Regions from separate parts of the Frigoribacterium sp. NPDC087798 genome, predicted to be linked through region 2. Evidence: predicted binding sites of a transcription regulator. Region 2 holds the regulator's gene; each other region holds the start of a gene.
What was found. Region 2 encodes HrcA, which represses chaperone genes, less so after heat shock. Its sites were predicted from a motif close to TTNGCACTCGNNNNNNNCGAGTGCNAA; they were not measured.

Region 1 (6,932 bases), on a different contig from region 2:
CGTCGGCACCGGGGATCGTGCCCTTGGCGCCCGCGAGGGTGCCGGGCTCGAAGTCGGCGCTGTAGTCGGCCGTGTTGCCGTCGGACATGTAGACCTTGCTCATGTCCCAGCCCTGGCTCTTCAGCTCGGGCACGATCGACTTGGTCTCGTCGAAGGCCAGGATGACGATCGCGTCGGGCTCGGCGGCGATGGCCGCCGACACCTCGGACGAGAAGGTGGTCTGACCGGGAGGGAACTCTTCGCCCTTGCCGGTGCCGCCGTACACGACGGTGCCGCCCGAGCTCTCGATCGACTTCTGCGTCGAGTCGCGCAGACCCGTGCCGTAGGTGTCGTTGAAGACGAGGAACGCGACGTTGGCGTTGCCGTCGGCCGTGATCTGCTGGCCGAGCGCCGAGCCCTGCACCGAGTCCGGCGGAGCGGTGCGGTAGTAGTAGGACGAGTAGCCGCTGAGCGAGCTCGCCGTGTTGGCGGGCGAGATCTCGATGATGCAGTTGCTGGTGAGCTGGTCGACCACGTTGAGCGTGACGCTCGACGACTCGGCACCGAGCACGACGGGCACCTTGGCGTCGATCAGCTGCGTCGCGGCGTTGCTCGACACGGTCATGTCGTTGCTGTCGCCCGAGTCGGTGCTGGTCGAGATCTCGGCCGGCTGGTCGAGCACGCCGCCGGCGGCGTTGATGTCGCTGATGGCCAGGTTGGCGCCCGCGATGGCGGGCGGGCCGAGGTAGGCCAGGGTTCCGGTCAGCGGCAGCATGGTGCCGATCGCGAAGGGATCGGTGCTGGGCGTCCCGACCTCGCACTTGGCGGCGGGATCGGCCTTGGCCGACGACGACGACGAGGCGTCGTCAGAGGGAGATGCCGTCGAACAGGCAGCGAGCAGCACGGAGGCTGCGCCGGCGAGAGCCAGTGCTCGGAGGGCGGTGCTGGATCGGATCATCCGTGGAACCCTTTCGTGGACAGCGGCAGTGCAGCCCGACCGGTGGCGGTCGAACCTGCCGCGATTGGTCCGAAACTAGGGGTCGAATGTTTCTGGCGTGTGTTCTCGACGTCAAAGTGACGTTTCGTTAGCCATTCGTGACTTTGCGAGGGATGGTCGCTTCTAGGCGGTCGGGGCCACGGCGAGGGGCCGGCGTGATCGTCGCCCCGCACGGACCATGTCGACGGTCAGCACGATCGATGCGACCCAGACGATGGCGAAGCCGACCCACCGCGCGGTCGACATGTGCTCGCCGAGCACGACGACCCCCACGACGAACTGCAGCACGGGAGCGACGTACTGGGTCAACCCCACGGTTGTCAGGGGCAACCGACGCGTCGCCGAAGCGAAGAGCAACAGGGGCACGGCCGTGATCACGCCCGTGCCGATCGTGGCGAGGGTGTGCCCGACGCTCACGGTGCCGAGCACGACGCCGCCGCCGAGGCCCGTCACGTGCAGCACGATCAGGGTGACGGCCGCGAAGGGGGCGATCCAGAGCGTCTCGAGCGTGAGCCCGCCGACCGCGTCGACCCGACCGCCGACCTGCTTCTTGACCAGGCCGTAGAGCCCGAACGAGAACGCGAGGACGAGCGAGATGAACGGCGGCCGGCCCGCCCCGACGGCGATCACGAGGACGGCGACGGCGCTCAGCCCGACGGCCACCCACTGGGTCGTGCGGAGACGCTCGCGCAGCACGACCACGCCGAGCAGGACGGTGACGATCGGGTTGATGAAGTACCCGAGCGCCGCCTCGACCACGTGCCCGCTGAGCGTCGCCGAGATGAAGACCGTCCAGTTGACGACGATGAACGCGCCGGCCACCCCCATGGTGGCCACCAGGCGCGGCTGTCGCAGCAGGGCCAGGAACGAGCGCAGCGCCCCCGTCACGACGAGCAGCACCGCGCAGAAGACGAGCGAGAAGAGCACCCGCCAGGCGACGATCTCGAACGGGCCGGCCGGGGCCAGCAGCAGGAAGTACACCGGCAGGACGCCCCAGAGCCCGTAGGCCCCCAGGGCGTAGGCGAGGCCCGCCCCGCCGGCCCCGTCGACGCCGAGCCCCGAAGTCGGGGCGGAGGGGGACGAGGAGGCGCGGGTCGAGGTCACCAGGCGACTCTAGGTGGCTGCGCCCGCCGCCGGAACGGCCACTCCTGCCACCGTGGATCGATCGACGGACGACGACGCCTGGGGACGGGCCCTCGTCGGCCGACACGGTGCCGACACGGCGAAGGCCCCTGCCGGAGCAGGGGCCTTCGGGACGGCGACCGGGGTCGCGGAGCACGGCCGGAGCCGTGCCGTGGTGCTAGCGGACGATGACCGCCAGGACGTCGCGGGCCGAGAGCACGAGGAGGTCTTCTCCGCCGTACTTCACCTCGGTTCCGCCGTACTTGCTGTAGATGACCTTGTCGCCGGTGGCGACGTCGAGCGGCACGCGGTTGCCGTTGTCGTCGATGCGGCCCGGGCCGACCGCCACCACTTCACCCTCTTGGGGCTTCTCCTTGGCGGTGTCGGGGATCACGAGACCCGAAGCAGTGGTCTGCTCGGCTTCGACCTGACGAATGACGATGCGATCTTCGAGCGGCTTGATGCTGACCGACACGGGTGACCTCTTCTTTCTCGGTGCTACGAAAACATGGGGGCTGGCACTTGCCGGGGGCGAGTGCCAGAACAACTGTAGGACGAGACTGGCACTCGGTCAATCCGAGTGCCAACGCGTCTGCCCGCGTGCGTCACACTGGACGACATGGATTCCTCCGAGCTGCTCGAAGTCCTCTCGCCCGAGGGGCTGCGGCTGCTCGACTCGCTGCCGGCGGGCGGCGCCTCCGGTGACGACGTCGTCGGCACGGTGGCCGCGTTGCGCAAGCAAGGCCATTCCCCCGCCCTCGTGTCGGCGGTGCTCACGCAGGCCCGGCTCCGCGGCCGGGCCGTGGCCAAGTTCGGCGAGTTCGCGAGCCGCATGCTGTTCACCGAGGCGGGCCTCGAACAGGCCACGCGCCTCCCGGTCGCCGCCCGCCACGCCGGACGCTACGCCGCGGCGGGGATCGGCAGCGTCGCCGACCTGGGCTGCGGCATCGGGGGCGACGCCCTGGCCTTCGCCGCACTCGACCTCGACGTGCTCGCCGTCGACCGCGACGAGGTGACCGCGGCCGTCGCCTCGTACAACCTCGCGCCGTGGCCGTCGTCACGGGTCGAGCAGGGGGACGCCGCCACGACCGACCTCGCAGGCGTCGAGGGGGTCTTCCTCGACCCGGCGCGACGGACGTCCGGCCACACCGCCACCAAGCGCCTCGCCGATCCGGCCGACTGGTCCCCCGGCCTCGACGTCGCCTTCGGCTTCGCCGACCGCCTGCCCACCGGGGTCAAGCTCGGTCCGGGCGTCGACCGCGAGCTCCTGCCGACGGACGCCGAATGCCAGTGGATATCGGTCGACCGCGACGTGGTCGAGGTGGGCGTGTGGTTCGGGCCGCTCGCGCGGCCGGGAGTGGGCCGGTCCGCCCTGGTGATCGGCGCCTCCGGGGCGTCGGAGTTGACGGCCGCAGCCGACTCGGACGACGTCGACCCGGGCGACCTCGGCGAGTACCTCTACGAACCCGACGGCGCGGTGATCCGGGCACGCCTCATCGGCGACCTGGCCCGCTCGATCGACGCCCGGATGATCAGTCGCGACATCGCCTGGTTGACGACGGAGGCGCGGGTCGACACCCCCTTCGCGCAGGGATTCCGCGTGCTCGAGACGTTCCCGCTCGACGAGCGGACGCTGAAGCGCGAGCTGCGGGCCCGGGGCATCGGGCGACTCGAGATCAAGAAGCGCGGAGTCGACGTCGACCCCGCGACGTTCCGCAAGCGACTCTCGTTGCAGGGGACCGGGTCGGCGACCCTCGTCCTCACCCGGGTCGCGGGGCGGCACACCGCCGTGCTCTGCGAGCGCCTGGTCTGACGCCGGGCGGGACGCGAGAGCGGCGGGTCTCGCTGCTGCCCGACCCCCGCCGTCGCGCCCTCGTGGTGACGCACGAGTGGGCAGAAGACGCTTCTCGCCCCTGCGGCGACGCCTCCTGCCCACTCGTGCCCCACCGAGGTGGGGCCGGACTCAGTACCCGCCGTAGTAGTCGGAACCCGACGAGAAGCCGGCGATGAAGAGGCCGAAGGCGATCCAGCCGATCACGATGAGCACGACGCCGGCGTAGCCGACGATGAGCCCGGTGAGCCAGAACCCCCTCGCGTGACGCTCACGCGACATGCCCAGGTGCCCGAGCACGATGCCCGCGATGGAAGCCACGATCGAGAGCCCGAAGGTGACGGGTGCGAGCACGAGACCGGCGATCGAGCCGATCATCGCCAGGAGGCTGAGGAGGCGCGGGGGCTGTGCGGCGCCTGCCGAGGCGTACGGCGGGTAGGGCGAGCCGTAGGCCTGCTGGCCGTACGCTCCGCCGGGCTGGCCCTGCTGGCCGTACGGCTGCTGGCCGTAGGGCTGGCCCTGCTGACCGTAGGGCTGCTGTCCGTACTGTCCGACGGGCTGGCCCTGCTGGCCGAACGACTGCTGACCGTACGGCGCACCGGACTGCCCGGAGGGCCGCTGCCCCTGAGGCTGTTGGCCGTAGCCCTGAGGCTGGCCGTACCCCGACTGCTGGCCCTGAGGCTGGCCTTGGCCCGAGGGCTGCCCCTGTGGCTGCCCGTAGCCAGGTCGCTGACCCTGAGGCTGCTGGCCGTACCCCGGCTGCTGGCCGTACCCGGGCTGCTGCCCGTAGCCCTGCGGCCGGTTCTGCGCCTGCTGCCCGTAGGCCTGCTGGCCGTACCCTGTCGACGGCTGTGCACCCGGCTGGCCGTAGGGCGGCCGGGGCGGCTGAGGAGCACCCGGCGGGACCTGACCCGGACGGGACTGCGGCGCCGGGGCGCCCTGGGGTGCCCCGTACGGCGCCGACCCCGTCGGCGGCACGCCGGCCCCGGCGTAGGGCGACGACGCGGGCGGCTGGGACGACGGCTGCTGTGACGCGGCTCCCGGGAAGGCGGTGGGAGGCAGCGGCGGTGAGGCGGTGGCCGCGTCGCCACCCTCGGTCGGGCGCGTCGGGGGCGCGGTGGGTGCCGCGGGCGGCGTCGGAGCCGAGGGCGCGGTCGGCGCCGAGGACGGCTTCTCGGGGGTGGTGTCGTCGGTGGCCATCAGCTGCCTTTCGCGAGCGGTGCGTCGGTCGTGCCACCGGAGCGGCCGGTCACACCCGTGACGGTCGCGTCCCGGGACACGAAAGGGCCCGCACCGTCCGGTGCGGACCCCGTCATGCTAGCGAGGCCGCCGATGAGCGGCCCCTGGGAGGCAACGCCCTCGGGGGCGTGCCCGCGGCCTCAGGAGTTGTAGCTGCCGTCGTAGAGGTCGGGGTTGCTGGCGATCGCACCGAAGACGACGAAGAGCAGGATGATCGTCAGGATCGTCAGCGCCACGACGACGTAGCCGAGGATGAGCCCCGTCAGGGCCATCCCCCGGCCCTCTTCGCCCCGCTTCTTGATCTGGCTCAACGCCATGTGGCCGGTCACGATGGCACCGATGGCCGTGATCGAGGTCACGAAGCCCGCGATGCCGAGGATCATCGACACGAGGGCGAGGGTGTTGCGCTGACCGGGACGAGCGCCGTTCTGCCCCTGGTACGAGGGCTGACCACCGGAGGGCTGCCCCGGGTAGGCCGGCTGCTGGCCCTGGTAGGGATTCTGCGGAGAGGGCTGGCCGTGGGGGGCGGGGTTCTGGTCGGTCATCGGAGACGTCCTTCTGCTGAGGGTCGGCCGGTGACGGCCGCGGTCGGTCGAGCGCCCATGCTATCGGCGACCCATGGCCTGCGACCGGGGGCCGGCCGCCCGGGCCCCGCAGCGGGTTCAGACGGCCTGGACCGTCGTCACGGGCAGCGTCGAGTCGGCCCCGAAGTCGAGAGGCGAGGGCGCCCGACCCCGCGACACGAGCTCGGCACCGAGTGCCGCGATCATGGCACCGTTGTCGGTGCAGAGCGAGAGGGGCGGCACGCGCAGCTCGACCCCGGCCGCCGCGCAGCGTTCGGCCGCGAGCTCGCGCACGCGGGCGTTGGCCACGACTCCCCCGCCGAGCAGCAGGCGGGGGACGCCCCGGTCGGCGCAGGCCGCGAGGGCCTTGGTGAGCAGGACGTCGGCGACGGCCTCGCGGAAGCTGGCGGCGACGTCGGCGACGGGCACCGCGCCTCCTTCGCTGCGACGCTGTTCGACCCACCGGGCGACGGCCGTCTTCAGCCCCGAGAACGAGAAGTCGTACCGGTGCTTCGCGAGGTCCTTCGGGAGGGTCAGCCCGCGCGGGAAGCGGACGGCCCTCGGATCGCCGCCTTCGGCGACGCGGTCGATCTGCGGCCCGCCGGGGTAGGGCAGGCCGAGCAGGCGGGCCACCTTGTCGAACGCTTCACCCGCGGCGTCGTCGATCGTCTCGCCGAGCAGTTCGACGTCGTCGACGAGGTCGCGCACGTGCAACAACGAGGTGTGACCGCCCGAGACGAGCAGCGCGATGGTCGGCAACTCGAGTTCGCTGCCGTCGGCGCGGAGCACGTCCGCCCCGACGTGGCCGACGAGGTGGTTCACGGCGTAGAGGGGCTTGCCCGTCGCCAGGGCGAGGGCCTTGGCGGCACCGACGCCGACCATGAGCGCCCCGGCGAGCCCGGGTCCGCTCGTCACGGCGATCGCGTCGAGCTCGGCCGTCGTCACGCCGGCCTCGGCGAGCGCTGCGGCGAGGGCGGGCTCGAGTGCCTCGAGGTGTGCGCGCGCGGCGACCTCGGGCACGACGCCGCCGTAGCGGGCGTGCTCGTCCATCGACGACGAGATGACGTTGGCGAGGAGGGTGCGTCCGCGGACGATGCCGATGCCGGTCTCGTCGCAGCTGGTCTCGATGCCGAGCACGAGGGGCTCGCGGACGGCGGGCTCGGCGGCCGCCTGCTCGGCGGCGGACGAGGAGGCGCGGGTC
Region 2 (6,932 bases):
CTTCCGCTGTGGCTTCCTCGGCCTGCTCCACCTCGAGATCGTCACCGAACGACTCGACCGCGAGTTCGGCCTCGACCTCATCACGACGGCCCCGAGCGTCATCTACGAGGTCACCACCGAAGACAAGAAGACCGTCACGGTCACCAACCCGAGCGAGTTCCCGGGCGGCAAGATCGCGAGCGTCAGCGAGCCCATGGTCAAGGCGGGCATCCTCGCGCCCAAGGACTACGTCGGCGTGATCATGGAGCTCTGCCAGCAGCGCCGCGGCACCCTGCTGGGCATGGAGTACCTCGGCGAGGACCGGGTCGAGATCCGTTACGCGATGCCCCTCGGCGAGATCGTGTTCGACTTCTTCGACAGCCTCAAGTCGAAGACGGCGGGCTACGCCAGCCTCGACTACGAGCCCATCGGCGATCAAGAGGCCGACCTGGTCAAGGTCGACATCCTGTTGCAGGGTGAGCAGGTCGACGCCTTCAGCGCGATCGTGCACCGCGACAAGGCCTACGCCTACGGGGTGCTCATGACGGGCCGGCTGCGCGAACTCATCCCGAGGCAGCAGTTCGAGGTCCCCATCCAGGCCGCCATCGGTGCCCGGATCATCGCCCGCGAGAGCATCCGGGCGATGCGCAAGGACGTCCTGGCCAAGTGCTACGGCGGCGACATCTCGCGCAAGCGCAAACTCCTCGAGAAGCAGAAAGAGGGCAAGAAGCGCATGAAGACCATCGGTCGGGTCGACGTGCCCCAAGAGGCCTTCATCGCCGCCCTCAGCGGCGACGTCGAGAAGAAAGACAAGAAGTAGGGTCCATGCGTCGAGCCACCCACACCGAGACCCGCACGACCTACGGCGAGGTCGGGGCGACGCAGGCCCCCGACCTCATGCAGTACCCGCCGAAGGGGTTCAAGCCGGCCGAGTACCGGGCTCGCGTCGGCCACGGCGACGCCCGCTTCGCCGCGGCCTGGATCGCCACCATGACCTGGCAGATCCAGGAGCGCAGCGGCATCCGCGTCCGGGTCGACAGCGTGCCGCCGGCCGACGAGAGCGAGTACACGCCCGTCCAGTTCGACGAGCACGGGCAGCCGGTCGACGCCGCCGAGTGGGCGACCGCGCGTGACGAGTCGCGCTACTCGCCCGACGGCACGCCCTTCCTCACGGCGGGCACGACGGCCACGCTGAGCATCGAGGCCTACGGGCGCACGGTCGAGGCCCCTGTGCGCGTCGTCTACGTGATCGACGAACCGAAGCGCAAGGGTTTCGCGTACGGAACCCTCGACGGCCACCCCGAGAGCGGCGAGGAGTCCTGGATCGTCGACCAGACCGACGACGGTTCGGTGTGGCTCTCCATCCGGTCGTTCTCGAAGCCGTCGAGCGCGAAGTGGCGCCTCGTGGCACCGTTCCTGCGACGCACACAGGCGCAGTACACGAAGCGGTACCTGAGGGCACTGAGCCTCAACGAGAAGGGCGAGCAGACCGACGAGGTCGTCGTCGTCGAAGACACCGAGGCCGGCGTCGGCGACCCCCGCGGTGACGAGCGCCCCCCGACCGGCCCGCGCGGCGACGCCGCGGGAACCGGCGCCTGACGGTGCCCGGAGCCCTTCCCCTCGGCGATCCCGCCCCCGTCGACGGACGCCTGCCCGAGACCGTCGCCGTCGGCGCGGACGACCGCAACTTCGGGGTCTACCTGCACGTCCCGTTCTGTCGCGTGCGCTGCGGGTACTGCGACTTCAACACCTACACGGGCGACGAGCTGCGAGGCGCTCGTCGCGACGACTACGCCGGGCAGGCCGTCACCGAGATCGAGCTCGGGGGCCGGGTGCTGCGCGAGGCGGGGCTCCCGCCGCGCCGCGCCTCCTCGGTGTTCTTCGGCGGGGGCACCCCGACGATGCTGCCCTCGGGCGACCTCACGTCGATGCTCCACGCGATGGTCGACACCTGGGGTCTCGAGCCGGGCGCCGAGGTGACGACCGAGGCGAACCCCGACTCGGTCGACGCCGCGTACCTGCAGCAGCTCGCCGACGCCGGCTTCACGCGCGTCAGCTTCGGCATGCAGTCGGCCGTCCCGAGCGTGCTCGCCACCCTCGAGCGCACGCACGACCCCGAGCGCATCCCGTTCGTGGTGCGCTGGGCCCGTGACGCCGGGCTCGACGTCAGCCTCGACCTCATCTACGGCACACCCGGCGAGACCCTCGACGACTGGAGGCGTTCGCTCGACGTCGCCCTCGAGCAGGAGCCAGACCACCTCTCCGCGTACTCGCTGATCGTCGAGGACGGCACGAAGCTCGCCCGCCAGATCAAGCGGGGCGAGGTCCCGATGCCCGACGACGACACCGCGGCCGACATGTACGAGATCGCGGACGACCGGCTCGCCGGCGCGGGCTACGACTGGTACGAGGTCAGCAACTGGTCGCGTGGCGTCGAGCACCGTTCCCGCCACAACCTGGCGTACTGGCAGGGCCACGACTGGTGGGGCGTCGGCCCGGGCGCGCACAGTCACGTCGGTGGCGTCCGCTGGTGGAACGTCAAGCACCCCGCCGCCTACCAGCAGCGCATGGCCGCGGGCGAGTCGCCGGCTGCCGGGCGCGAGACCCTCGACGACGAGACCCGTCGGGTCGAGCGCGTCCTGCTCGGGGTGCGCATCCGAGAAGGGCTGCCCATCTCCGAGCTCGACGACGACGGACGCCGGGCCGTCGGTGGCCTCATCGCCGACGGCTGGGTCGAGGGGCGTCCGGCCCTGCGGGGTCGCGTCGTGCTCACGCGCGAGGGGCGGCTCATGGCCGACGCCGTAGTGCGGCGTCTGCTGCCCGGCTGAGCGTCCCGATCGTCCTGATCGCCGCGGCGCCCCGCGGTGGCGACCAGGAGGCGCGGGCCCGGAACGCAGGAGGCGCGGCTCCCGGGGGGAGTCGCGCCTCGCGTCGTGCCCGTCCGGGCCGGTCGACCGTCTACTTGACGAACTCGATGGTCAGCGGGTACTTGTACCACTCGCCCTTGTTGGCCGCGACGGCGGCGATGATCGAGAAGATGATCACGAGGATGCCGGCGACGAGGGCGAGCACCCCTCCGATGACGATGATCGACAGGATCGCCGAGATCACGTAGACGATGGCCATCGTGATCTGGAAGTTCAGCGCGGTCCTGGTGTGCTCCCGGATGAACGGGCCGCGGTCCTTCAACACGAGGTAGCCGACGAGGGCGGGGACGAACGCGAAGAGGATCCCGCCGAGGTGGATGAGCGTCGACCAGAGCTTCTCGTCCTCGGGGCGCATCGGCTGGACGGGCTGCGGCTGGTAGCCGGGCTGCTGGCCGAAGCCGGGGCCGGACTGCTGGCCCTGGCCGGGCTGACCCTGGCCGGGCAGACCCTGCCCGTACGGCTGGCCGGGCTGACCGTTCTGGCCGGGCTGGCCGTTCTGCGGGCCGTTCGGCTGGGCGGGAGGGTTCTCGGTCATGGCTGCACCTGTTCGTGAGTGTCCTGCGGATGTCCCCGCCACCCTAGGGCAGCCGGGTGCGGCCCGAGTAGGCCTCGCGACGGAGGTGTCGTACGATTGGCAGTCCGGCACGTCGAGTGCCAGGCCCGGTCGCCCGGCGTGCGGACGACCCGGGGGACGTCGAGCGAAGAGAGGTGCGTCATGGTCTCCGAACGCGGTCTCGAAGTGCTTCGCGTCATCGTGCACGACTACGTCGCGTCCCGTGAGCCGGTCGGGTCGAAGTCCATCGTCGAGCGACACCAGTTCGGCGTCTCGGCGGCGACCATCCGCAACGACATGGCGCTGCTCGAAGAAGAAGAGCTCATCGCGGCACCGCACACCTCGTCGGGACGCGTGCCGACCGACAAGGGCTACCGGCTCTTCGTCAACCAGCTCGCCGACCTGCGCCCGCTCAGCGCGGCCCAGCGTCAGGCCATCGAGACGTTCCTGGGCGACTCCACCGACCTCGACGAGGTGCTCGGTCGGACGGTCCGGCTCCTGTCGCAACTCACCAACCAGGTGGCCCTGGTGCAGTACCCCACCTTCTCCCGGGCCCGCGTGCGTCACGTCGAGCTGGTCAGCCTGGGCGACGGTCGCGTCATGACGGTGCTGATCACCGACAGCGGCCAGGTCGAGCAGCGGGTCGTCGACATCCGCACCGCCGTCGACGAGTCCTTCCTGTCCGAGTTGCGGGCCGCCATCAACGCCGCGGTCGGCGGTCGGCCCCTGGGGGAGGCCTCCACCGCCCTCACCGACCTGCCGGCGCGGTTCCGTCCCGACCTCGCGGCGGTCGTCGGCGTGGTCGTCGCGAGCCTCACCGAGCAGATCGCCGCCGGACGTCAGGACCGCCTCGTCATGGCCGGTGCGGCGAACCTGGTGCGCACGGGCGACGACTTCAGCGGCGACCTCTTCCCCGTGCTCGAGGCGATCGAAGAGCAGGTGGCCCTCTTGCGGCTCTTCGGCGAGATGCAACTCGACGCCGTCGACGTGGCCGCGAGCATCGGCCGCGAGAACGCGTCGTTCGGGTTGTCCCAGGCGTCCGTGCTGGCCAGCGGGTACTCGACGCAGGGCAGCGAGATCGCGAGGCTCGGCGTGCTCGGGCCCATGCGCATGGACTACTCGACCAACATGGCGGCGGTCCGTGCCGTCGCGCGGTACCTGTCGTCGCTGCTCACCGAGCGGTAGCCGACCACCACGGCCCCGGCCGTCCCACGACCCCCAATCCCCGTCCCGGTCCGCCGGGCCCGGCCCCGCCGGGAAGACCACCACACCACACCAGAGGCAGACGAGAACCAGTGGCAGATCATTACGACGTCCTCGGAGTCGACCGTCAGGCGACCCCGGAAGAGATCAAGAAGGCGTACCGCAAGCTCGCCCGCGAGCTTCACCCCGACGTCAATCCCAGCCCCGACGCGTCCGAACGGTTCAAGGACGTCACGCACGCCTACGACGTGCTCAGCGACCCGCAGCAGCGCGAACGCTACGACCTCGGCCCCCAGCCCGGCTTCGGTGGCGGCGGCGGAGGCGGGGCCGCCGGCTTCGGCGACATCTTCGACGCGTTCTTCGGCGGCGGTGGCCAGGGCCAGCGTCAGGGTCCGCGGTCCCGGCGGGAACGCGGGCAGGACGCGCTCCTGCGCCTCGAGGTCGACCTCGAGGACATCGTCTTCGGCACGCAGCGCGACATCGAGGTCGACACGGCCGTCCTCTGCGACACGTGCAGCGGCTCGTGCTGCGCACCCGGCACCTCGCCCCAGACCTGCGACATCTGCGGTGGCTCCGGCCAGATCCAGCGCACCGTGCGCTCGCTGCTCGGCAACGTCATGACGTCGAGCCCGTGCGGGACCTGCCGTGGTTACGGCACCGTCATCCCCAATCCCTGCCCCACGTGCCAGGGCCAGGGTCGCGTCCGGGCCCGACGTTCGATCCCCATCGACATCCCCGCGGGCGTCGACACCGGACTCCGGCTCCAGCTGCCCGGTCAGGGCGAGGTCGGCCAGGCCGGTGGCCCGAACGGCGACCTGTACCTCGAGGTCAAGGTGCGTCACCACGACACCTACAGCCGCAACGGCGACGACCTGCTGGCCACGCTCGAGGTGCAGATGGCCGACGCCATCCTCGGCACGTCGACGACGCTCACCGGGCTCGACGGCGAGATCGAGGTCGAGATCAAGCCCGGCACCCAGAGTGCCGACATCCTCACCGTGAAGGACCGCGGCATCACCAGACTGCGCGGCACGGGTCGCGGCGACCTCAAGATCGGCGTCCAGGTGGTCACCCCGACCAAGCTCAGCCACAAGGAGCGCGAGCTGATCGAGAAGTTCGCCTCGGGTCGCCGCTCCCCGGCGCCCGAGCTGTCGCACTTCCAGCAGGGTCTCTTCGGCAAGTTGCGCGACCGCTTCCTGAACTTCTGATCATGGCGCACTTCTACCTGGTCGACGACCTGGTCGCCGCCGAGATCGGCTCGAGCGTCGAGCTGACCGGTTCCGAGGCCCGACACGCGGTCACGGTCAGCCGGGTGCGGGTGGGCGAGCCGCTGACCCTCGGCAACGGACGGGGGCTGGTGGTCCAGGGCGAGGTTTCCGAGGCGACCCCCGAGCGGCTGGTGCTGCTCGCGACCCGGGTCGTCCGGCACGAACCGCCGACGACGCGGCTGGTCCTCGCCCAGGCGCTGGCCAAGGGGGACCGCGACGAACTCGCCGTGCAGGCAGCGACCGAGCTCGGCGTCGACGAGATCGTCCCGTGGGCCGCGGCGCGCAGCATCTCCCGCTGGGAGGGCCCCAAGGTCGCCAAGGGCCTCACCCGCTGGTCGTCGATCGTCCGCGAGGCGACCAAGCAGTCGATTCGTCCCTGGTCGCCCGAGGTCTCGGGGCTCGCGACGACGCGGCAGCTGGCCGAGCGCGCCTCCCGCGATCTCGTCCTCGTGCTCGAGCCGTCGGCCGAGCAGGCGCTCACGGCGGTCGACCTGACCGCAGGAGGCGCGGTGCCCGACCGCGTCGTCGTGGTCGTCGGTCCCGAGGGCGGGGTGTCGCCCGCCGAGCTGCACCAGCTCACCGAGGCGGGTGCCCGCGCCGTGCGCCTCGGGGACGCCGTCCTGCGGACCTCCACGGCCGGTCCCGCCGCGCTGTCCGTGCTGAGCGCGCGACTCGGTCGCTGGTGACCTCGACGCCCCCCGGGGCCGTGTCGGCGGTCGTCGCTACGATGGGCAGCATGTCCGAGACCTCCGACGAGCCCACCGTCTTCAGCCGCATCGTCGCGCGCGAGATCCCCGCCGACATCGTCTTCGAGAGCGACGCGGTCATCGCCTTCCGCGACATCGCGCCCCGGGCACCCGTCCACCTGCTCGTGGTGCCCAAGACCCAGGCGTACCGCGACGTCGTCGAACTCGCCGCGGGCGACCCGGCGTTGCTCGCCGAACTGGTGGCGACCGCCTCCCGGCTCGCGGCCGACCCGGCAGCGTTCGGGGAACACTCCGG
Region 3 (6,932 bases), on a different contig from region 2:
CCGGCCTGGGCACGATGACCGTCCTGAGCACCTACCTCATGGGTCAGGTCGACACGTCCCTGCGGAACTCGGCGACCAACTTCACCAGCGCCTCGTTCGACCAGGCGGACTCCCGCTCGTGCACCGTGAACTTCGCGGGCCTGACCAGCAGTTACGTCGCGATCCTCGACGACGAGGGCGATCTCATCTGCGACACCCGTTCGCAGCTGTCGAGTGCCACCGACGCCCCCGACCTCACGGGCGTCGGCGTCGCCGGCGCTCCCCTCGACGAGGCCTTCAACCGGTACAACTCGAGCCGCGACAACGAGTGGCGCCTCTTCGCCCACGCGGCCGCCCTGCGCTCGACCGATGCCCAGGGCAGCGTGACGACAGTGCCCGCCGTCATCGTGGCCGGAACGAACCTGGCGGGCACCAATGCGACGATCGGGCGCTTCGGCGGCATCTTCCTGGGGTTCGGCCTCTCGGTCGTCGTGCTCGGCGCCGCCCTCACCCGCCTGCTCGTCACGTCGACCTTCGCGCCGCTGCGTGACGTCGAGGCCACGGCGGCCCGCTTCGCCGACGGCGACTTCACCCAGCGGCTCGACTCGACGACGCCGAACACCGAGGTCGGGCGTCTGAACCGATCCCTCAACACGATGCTCAACCGGATCGACAGCGCCTTCGACGACCGGGCCAAGACCATCGACCAGATGCGCCGCTTCGTCGGCGACGCCAGTCACGAGCTCCGGACGCCGCTCGTCTCCCTCCGCGGCTACGCCGAGCTCTACCGCATGGGTGCCCTGACGAAACCCGAGGACGTGGCCCAGGCCATGGACAGGATCGAGAAGGAGGCCATCCGCATGGGTGTCCTGGTGCAGGACCTGCTCGCCCTCGCCCGTCTCGACGAGTCCAAGCCGCTCGAGCTCGGCCCCGTCGACCTCGTCCAGCTCGCCCGCGACTCGGCCCTCGACACCATGGCGTCGAACCCCGATCGCGACATCGACGTGATCGTGCTCGAGCCCGTCCTCGCACCGTCGCCCGCCCCCGCCCCCGCCGACGGCGACGACACCCAGGCCGACGGACGTTCCCCCGAGACGGCCTCGCCCGCCGCGAACACCCCCGCGACGGGCACGGCGCTCACGGGCGCAGCCGTCGGCGCGACGAGCCCGATCTCGTTCGCGGGCGCGACCCTCGCGCGCCTCCGCAGCCTGAGGGCTCGGGCCGTCCGCAACGGCGACACGGCGACGGCCGCCCAGCTGCAGGACGAGGTGCAGAGGTTCGAGGCCCCGGCCATCGTGCACGGCGAAGAGAACAAGATCCGTCAGGTGATCACCAACCTGATGGGCAACGCCATGCGGTTCACCGAGCCGGACAGCCCGATCGAACTCGTGGTGCAGTCCGACCCCGGACGCGGTGTGGCCACCGTCGCCATCGTCGACCACGGCGAGGGCATCCCGCCGCAGATCCGCGAGAAGATCTTCCAGCGGTTCTGGCGTGCCGACTCGTCCCGCACGCGCGACACCGGTGGCAGCGGCCTCGGCCTGGCGATCGTCTCGGGCATCGTCGCGGCCCACGGCGGCTCGGTGGACGTCGACGACACCCCCGGCGGTGGAGCCACCTTCCGTGTCGCCCTGCCGCTGATGCCCGCCGACGCCGTCATCGCGGCGGAGCCCGCCGGCGTGACCGCCTAGCCCGACCGGCACGGCCGGCACCCCGCGCCCTGGACACGACGCCACGACGTGGGCACTGAACCACGTTTTCTCGTGGCGTCGTGACCACGTCCTGGCGTGTTCCCCGGAAGCGGAAGCGGCCGAACCACCGAGCACGAGGCGCGCCCCTCCCCCGGCGACGCCGAAGGGCGGCTCCCCCGGAGGGGAACCGCCCTTGAGCGTGTGCGCGGCGTGAGCCGCGCGGATGCGGACTAGAAGTCCATGCCACCCGAGGGGTCGCCGGCCGGGGCCGGGTTCTTCTCGGGCTTGTCGGCGACGACGGCCTCGGTCGTGAGGAACAGACCGGCGATCGACGCGGCGTTCTGCAGAGCCGAGCGCGTGACCTTGGCGGGGTCGATGATGCCGGCGGCCAGCATGTCGACGTACTCGCCGGTCGCGGCGTTGAGGCCCCAACCGATGTCGAGCCCGCGGACCTTGTCGGCGACGACGCCGGGCTCCATGCCGGCGTTGAAGGCGATCTGCTTCAGGGGAGCGTCGATCGCGACGCGGACGATGTTCGCACCCGTCGCCTCGTCGCCCTCGAGCTGCAGGTTGGCCAGAGCGGTCTTGCCGGCCTGGATGAGAGCGACGCCACCACCGGCGACGATGCCCTCTTCGACGGCGGCCTTCGCGTTGCGCACGGCGTCCTCGATGCGGTGCTTGCGCTCTTTCAGCTCGACCTCGGTCGCGGCACCCGCCTTGATGACGGCGACGCCACCGGCGAGCTTCGCGAGGCGCTCCTGGAGCTTCTCGCGGTCGTAGTCGCTGTCGGTCGCCTCGATCTCGCTGCGGATCTGACGGACGCGGCCGGCGATCTGCTCGTCGTCGCCGGCACCCTCGACGATGGTCGTCTCGTCCTTGGTGATGATGACCTTGCGGGCACGGCCGAGCAGGTCGAGCGTCGCGTTCTCGAGCTTGAGACCGACCTCTTCGGCGATGACCTGACCACCGGTGAGGATGGCGATGTCCTGGAGCTGAGCCTTGCGACGGTCACCGAAGCCGGGGGCCTTGACGGCGACCGACTTGAAGATGCCGCGGATCTTGTTCACGACGAGCGTGGCCAGGGCCTCGCCGTCGACGTCCTCGGCGATGATCAGCAGCTGCTTGCCCGACTGGATCACCTTGTCGACGATCGGCAGCAGGTCCTTGATGTTCGAGATCTTCGAGTTGACGATGAGCACGTAGGCGTCTTCGAAGACGGCCTCCTGACGCTCGGGGTCGGTGACGAAGTACTGCGACAGGTAGCCCTTGTCGAAGCGCATGCCCTCGGTGAGCTCGAGCTCGGTGCCGAAGGTGTTGCTCTCCTCGACGGTGACGACGCCCTCTTTGCCGACCTTGTCGATCGCCTCGGCGATGAGCGCACCGATGGTGGGGTCGGCGGCCGAGATCGAGGCCGTGGCAGCGATCTGCTCTTTGGTCTCGATGTCCTTCGCGTCGGCGAGCAGCTGGTCGGAGACGGCCTGGGCGGCCTTCTCGATGCCGCGCTTCAGCGAGATGGGGTCGGCACCGGCCGCGACGTTGCGCAGACCTTCGCGGACGAGGGCCTGGGCCAGCACCGTCGCGGTGGTCGTGCCGTCACCGGCGACGTCGTCGGTCTTCTTCGCGACCTCTTTGACGAGCTCGGCACCGATCTTCTCGAAGGGGTCGTCGAGCTCGATCTCCTTGGCGATGGAGACGCCGTCGTTCGTGATGGTGGGGGCGCCCCACTTCTTCTCGAGCACGACGTTGCGACCACGCGGGCCGAGCGTGACCTTCACCGCGTCGGCCAGGATGTTCAGGCCACGCTCGAGGCCACGACGGGCCTCTTCGTCAAAAGCAATGATCTTAGCCATGTGTGTTTTTCGTCCCTCCCGGACGTCATGAAGCAGAAGCATTGGCACTCACGTGTCGCGAGTGCCAGCAACGATTCTGGCACTCGCCCGATGAGAGTGCAAGTGACGTGACGGGGCCCGGACGCACGAGCACGCCGCCACGGTGGACCGTGACGGCGTGCGGCGTGGGAGTGGGCGCGGCGAGGCGCTCCGGCGGGCCTCAGGCGAGCCGGACGGACTCCGCCTGCGGCCCCTTGTCGCCCGTGCCGACCTCGAACACGACGGCCTGGCCCTCTTCGAGCACCTTGTACCCGCTCATGTCGATGGCCGAGTAGTGCACGAAGACGTCCTGGCCGTCACCCTCGACGGTGATGAAGCCGTAGCCCTTCTCCGCGTTGAACCATTTGACGGTCCCGTTTGCCATGGTGTCGCTCCCCTTTTGCTGTGGTGGTACGGCGCGTGCGGTGCTGCAGGGCCGGGTCGTCGACGCAGCGACCTGCGAACCCGGACGGGACAGCGTCACTCGTGCAGAACACCAGGTCGGCGAGCCGTGAGGGGCGACCAATTCCAGATGGTAACCACGGGAAAAGCGGAAAAGCGCGCCTCGACCGAGAAACACCCGCAGAAAACGAGGATTTCACCGGTTATTAAACGTGGGCGTAACACGGGAGGTGCGGTGAGGGCCCGACGGGACCCGCGCCTCCTCGGATCGATGCCGCGGGAGCGGCGTCTTCAGGCGCGGTAGTCGGCCCCGAGGACGATGGTGACAGCGGCACCCGGGAAGGCGTCGCTCGCCTCGACGTCGGTGATGCCGAGCTGCTGGGCGAGCCCGAGCGCCGCGGCCTCGTCGTCGGCCGCCGAGTAGTAGACGGTCGACGTCGCGACGAGCTCGCTCGCGTTGCCCTGGGTGCCGACGACCCACCCGGCGGTCTCGAGCCGCTCGGAGGCCGAACCGGCGAGCCCGGCGGTGGCCGTGCCGTTCAGGACGGTGATGGTGGTGACCGAGGGGTCGACCTGCGAGGGGTCCGTCAGCGGGGCCACCGTCGGCGAGGCCGTCGGGGTCACCGTCTCCGTCTCGGGCGCCTGGGCCTCGGCGGTGCTCGACGTCGAGGGGTTGACGAACTGAAAGCTGTTGTTCGCGACCCCGAGGTAGACCACGCCGGCACCGACCAGCACGCCGACGGCCAACGCGGCCCAGGCGAAAGCGATCCAGCCGCTGCCGGGGCGCTTCTCGGCCCGGTGGGCTCCGACGCGGTCGAGGTCGGCGGGGACGTCGTCGAACCGGTCTCGGTCGAATTTCGGCATGCGTGGTCTCTCGTGGGTCAGCGGGTCGGACCGAACGAACGGGTCGATCGGGCGTCGCGGCGGGCGACTCGCAGGCGCTGCAGGCGGCCGACGAGCATGGGTGCGTAGGCCAGTGCAGCGGGTCGGTCTATGAGCGAGTTGAGCAGTTGCTGGTAGCGGACGATCCCGAGGCCGAACTCGCGACGGACGGCGGCCTCCCGGGCACCGGCGGCGGCCGGGGCGTGCTGCTCGAAGTCCAGGACGGCACGGTCGAGCTCGGACAACGCGCTCGAGCGCACGTCGTCACCTGTCGCCTTCTCGTCCATCGTCGAGGCCCTCCCCTGGGTTCCGGGTCATCCTATGGGCGGCGCCCCGACCGATCGCGGAGGCCGGGGGCGTGGTCCGACAACCCGTCCACCCGCTCGGGGAGCCGCCGGGTGTCGCGAGCGCCCGACCCGCGGTCAGGCCGTGAGGTGCAGCCGCGTGCCGTGGGCGTCCCCCATGCCCAGCACCCGGCCGTCGAGGGCGAGGGCCGCGAACGCGTCGTCGGGAGACACCCTCGGCGGCACCTCGGCGACCACGTCGCTCAGCAGGTCGCGCCGTTCGTACGAGATCCACCGCGCGCCCAGCCGGCCGACCTCGTCGACGAAGGCCTGACGCCGGCGACCCGGCAGGTAGACGAGTGTGCCCGTCGAGACGACGACGAGCGTGACGCCCGTCGGGGCCTCGGCCGCGAGCGGGGCGAGACCGTCGACGGCGTCCGCCGCCACGAGACGAGGAGGCGCGGTGCGGGCGAGCGCGACGGCCCGCCCCAGCAGGTCCCGCCGATCGGCGCGCTCGGGGGGCAGCAGCGTCGCGAGCCAGGCGACCTGGTCGGGGTCGCGGACGTCGACCGGGTCGAGGTCGATCCCCGCCCGCCAGACGATCTCGGGAAGCGGGGCCGTCGGCAGCTCCGCCTCGGACCGGGCCGCGCCGTCGACGACGACGTCGATCCCGAGCTGCACCGTGCTCGACGGATCGCCCCAGCTCCGGTCACCCGAGCGGTAACCGTAGCGGTCGACACCGAGGCAGAGCCCGGCCGAGGCGCCGACCTCGATCAGGGCGATCGGGCCCGGCACGCGAGCCAGCGCGATCGACAGCGGCGCGCAGCGGCGCACGTCGTTGGTCTGGGTGAGCCGTCGGCCGAGTTCGGCCACGACGTCGTCGGAGCGGGCGAGCAGCCAGGGCCGCAGCACCGACCAGGGGCCGTGCGGCGCACCCAGCCACCGGCAGACCGCGAGGACGAGGACGGGCTGGCGCCGCGCCTCCTCGGCTCGATCGACGACGGCGAGCGCCGCCGGATCACCCGCGACGCCCCGCGCGAGTTCTGCCTGCGACGGCGACCCCTCGCGGTCGAAGGCGAGGGCCGCGGCCAGGAAGCGGTCGGAGGTGCTCACGAGCAGGAGTCTGACAGCCCGGTGGGGGCCCGGGAATCGTGCACCGGCCGACCGTGTTGAATGAGGAGTCCCGACAAGCAAGGAGATCATCGTGGCGTACAAGATCGAGAAGACCGACGAGCAGTGGCGCGAAGAGCTCGACGCCGAGCAGTACTCCGTCCTGCGGGAGGCCGCCACCGAGCGCCCGTGGACGGGTGAACTGCTCGACGAGAGCCGTGCCGGCGTCTACGCCTGTGCGGCGTGCAGCGCCGAACTGTTCAAGAGCGGCACCAAGTTCGACAGCGGCTGCGGCTGGCCCAGCTTCTACGAGTCGGTGAACCCGGACGCGGTCCAGCTGATCGAGGACAACTCGCTCGGCATGACCCGCACCGAGGTCCGGTGCGCGAACTGCGGTTCGCACCTCGGCCACGTGTTCCCCGACGGTTTCGGCACGCCGACCGGCGACCGTTACTGCATGAACAGCATCTCGCTCGACTTCAAGGCCGCCGAGTAGTGAGCGCCGTCGCCGACGCCGCCCGACGTCGTCGGTCGCGGTCGAAGGTCACCGACGTCGCGCCGACGCACGAGCAGTTGCTCGACGCGGTGCGGTCGGCGGCGACGGTGGCGGACCACTCCGAGCTGAGGCCCTGGCGCCTGATCGAGTTCCGCGGAGACGACCGGCTCGTCGTGGGCCGGTCGCTGGCCGACGCGGGCGGGGCCGAGGGCCACGCCCG

Region 1: the regulator HrcA is predicted to act here: its motif matches at 2,659-2,685, upstream of groES (co-chaperone GroES).
Region 3: the regulator HrcA is predicted to act here: its motif matches at 3,562-3,588, upstream of groL (chaperonin GroEL).

What each region holds. Positions count from the first base shown of each region.
Region 1 covers NZ_JBIUVP010000004.1:102,358-109,289, forward strand. The annotation lists gene ACIOSR_RS11990 (ABC transporter substrate-binding protein) at 1-937, opposite strand, end outside; gene rarD (EamA family transporter RarD) at 1,100-2,080, opposite strand; gene groES (co-chaperone GroES) at 2,277-2,573, opposite strand; gene ACIOSR_RS12005 (SAM-dependent methyltransferase) at 2,718-3,911, shown strand; gene ACIOSR_RS12010 (DUF4190 domain-containing protein) at 4,062-5,129, opposite strand; gene ACIOSR_RS12015 (DUF4190 domain-containing protein) at 5,309-5,713, opposite strand; gene tsaD (tRNA (adenosine(37)-N6)-threonylcarbamoyltransferase complex transferase subunit TsaD) at 5,831-6,868, opposite strand.
Region 2 covers NZ_JBIUVP010000001.1:413,193-420,124, reverse strand. The annotation lists gene lepA (translation elongation factor 4) at 1-799, shown strand, start outside; gene ACIOSR_RS01985 (DUF1990 family protein) at 805-1,578, shown strand; gene hemW (radical SAM family heme chaperone HemW) at 1,581-2,807, shown strand; gene ACIOSR_RS01975 (DUF4870 domain-containing protein) at 2,938-3,441, opposite strand; gene hrcA (heat-inducible transcriptional repressor HrcA) at 3,622-4,644, shown strand; gene dnaJ (molecular chaperone DnaJ) at 4,755-5,870, shown strand; gene ACIOSR_RS01960 (16S rRNA (uracil(1498)-N(3))-methyltransferase) at 5,873-6,616, shown strand; gene ACIOSR_RS01955 (histidine triad nucleotide-binding protein) at 6,667-6,932, shown strand, end outside.
Region 3 covers NZ_JBIUVP010000005.1:142,377-149,308, forward strand. The annotation lists gene ACIOSR_RS13375 (sensor histidine kinase) at 1-1,670, shown strand, start outside; gene groL (chaperonin GroEL) at 1,901-3,520, opposite strand; gene ACIOSR_RS13385 (cold-shock protein) at 3,720-3,923, opposite strand; gene ACIOSR_RS13390 (LytR C-terminal domain-containing protein) at 4,232-4,804, opposite strand; gene ACIOSR_RS13395 (DUF3263 domain-containing protein) at 4,822-5,109, opposite strand; gene ACIOSR_RS13400 (DUF2332 family protein) at 5,245-6,219, opposite strand; gene msrB (peptide-methionine (R)-S-oxide reductase MsrB) at 6,311-6,712, shown strand; gene ACIOSR_RS13410 (nitroreductase family protein) at 6,712-6,932, shown strand, end outside.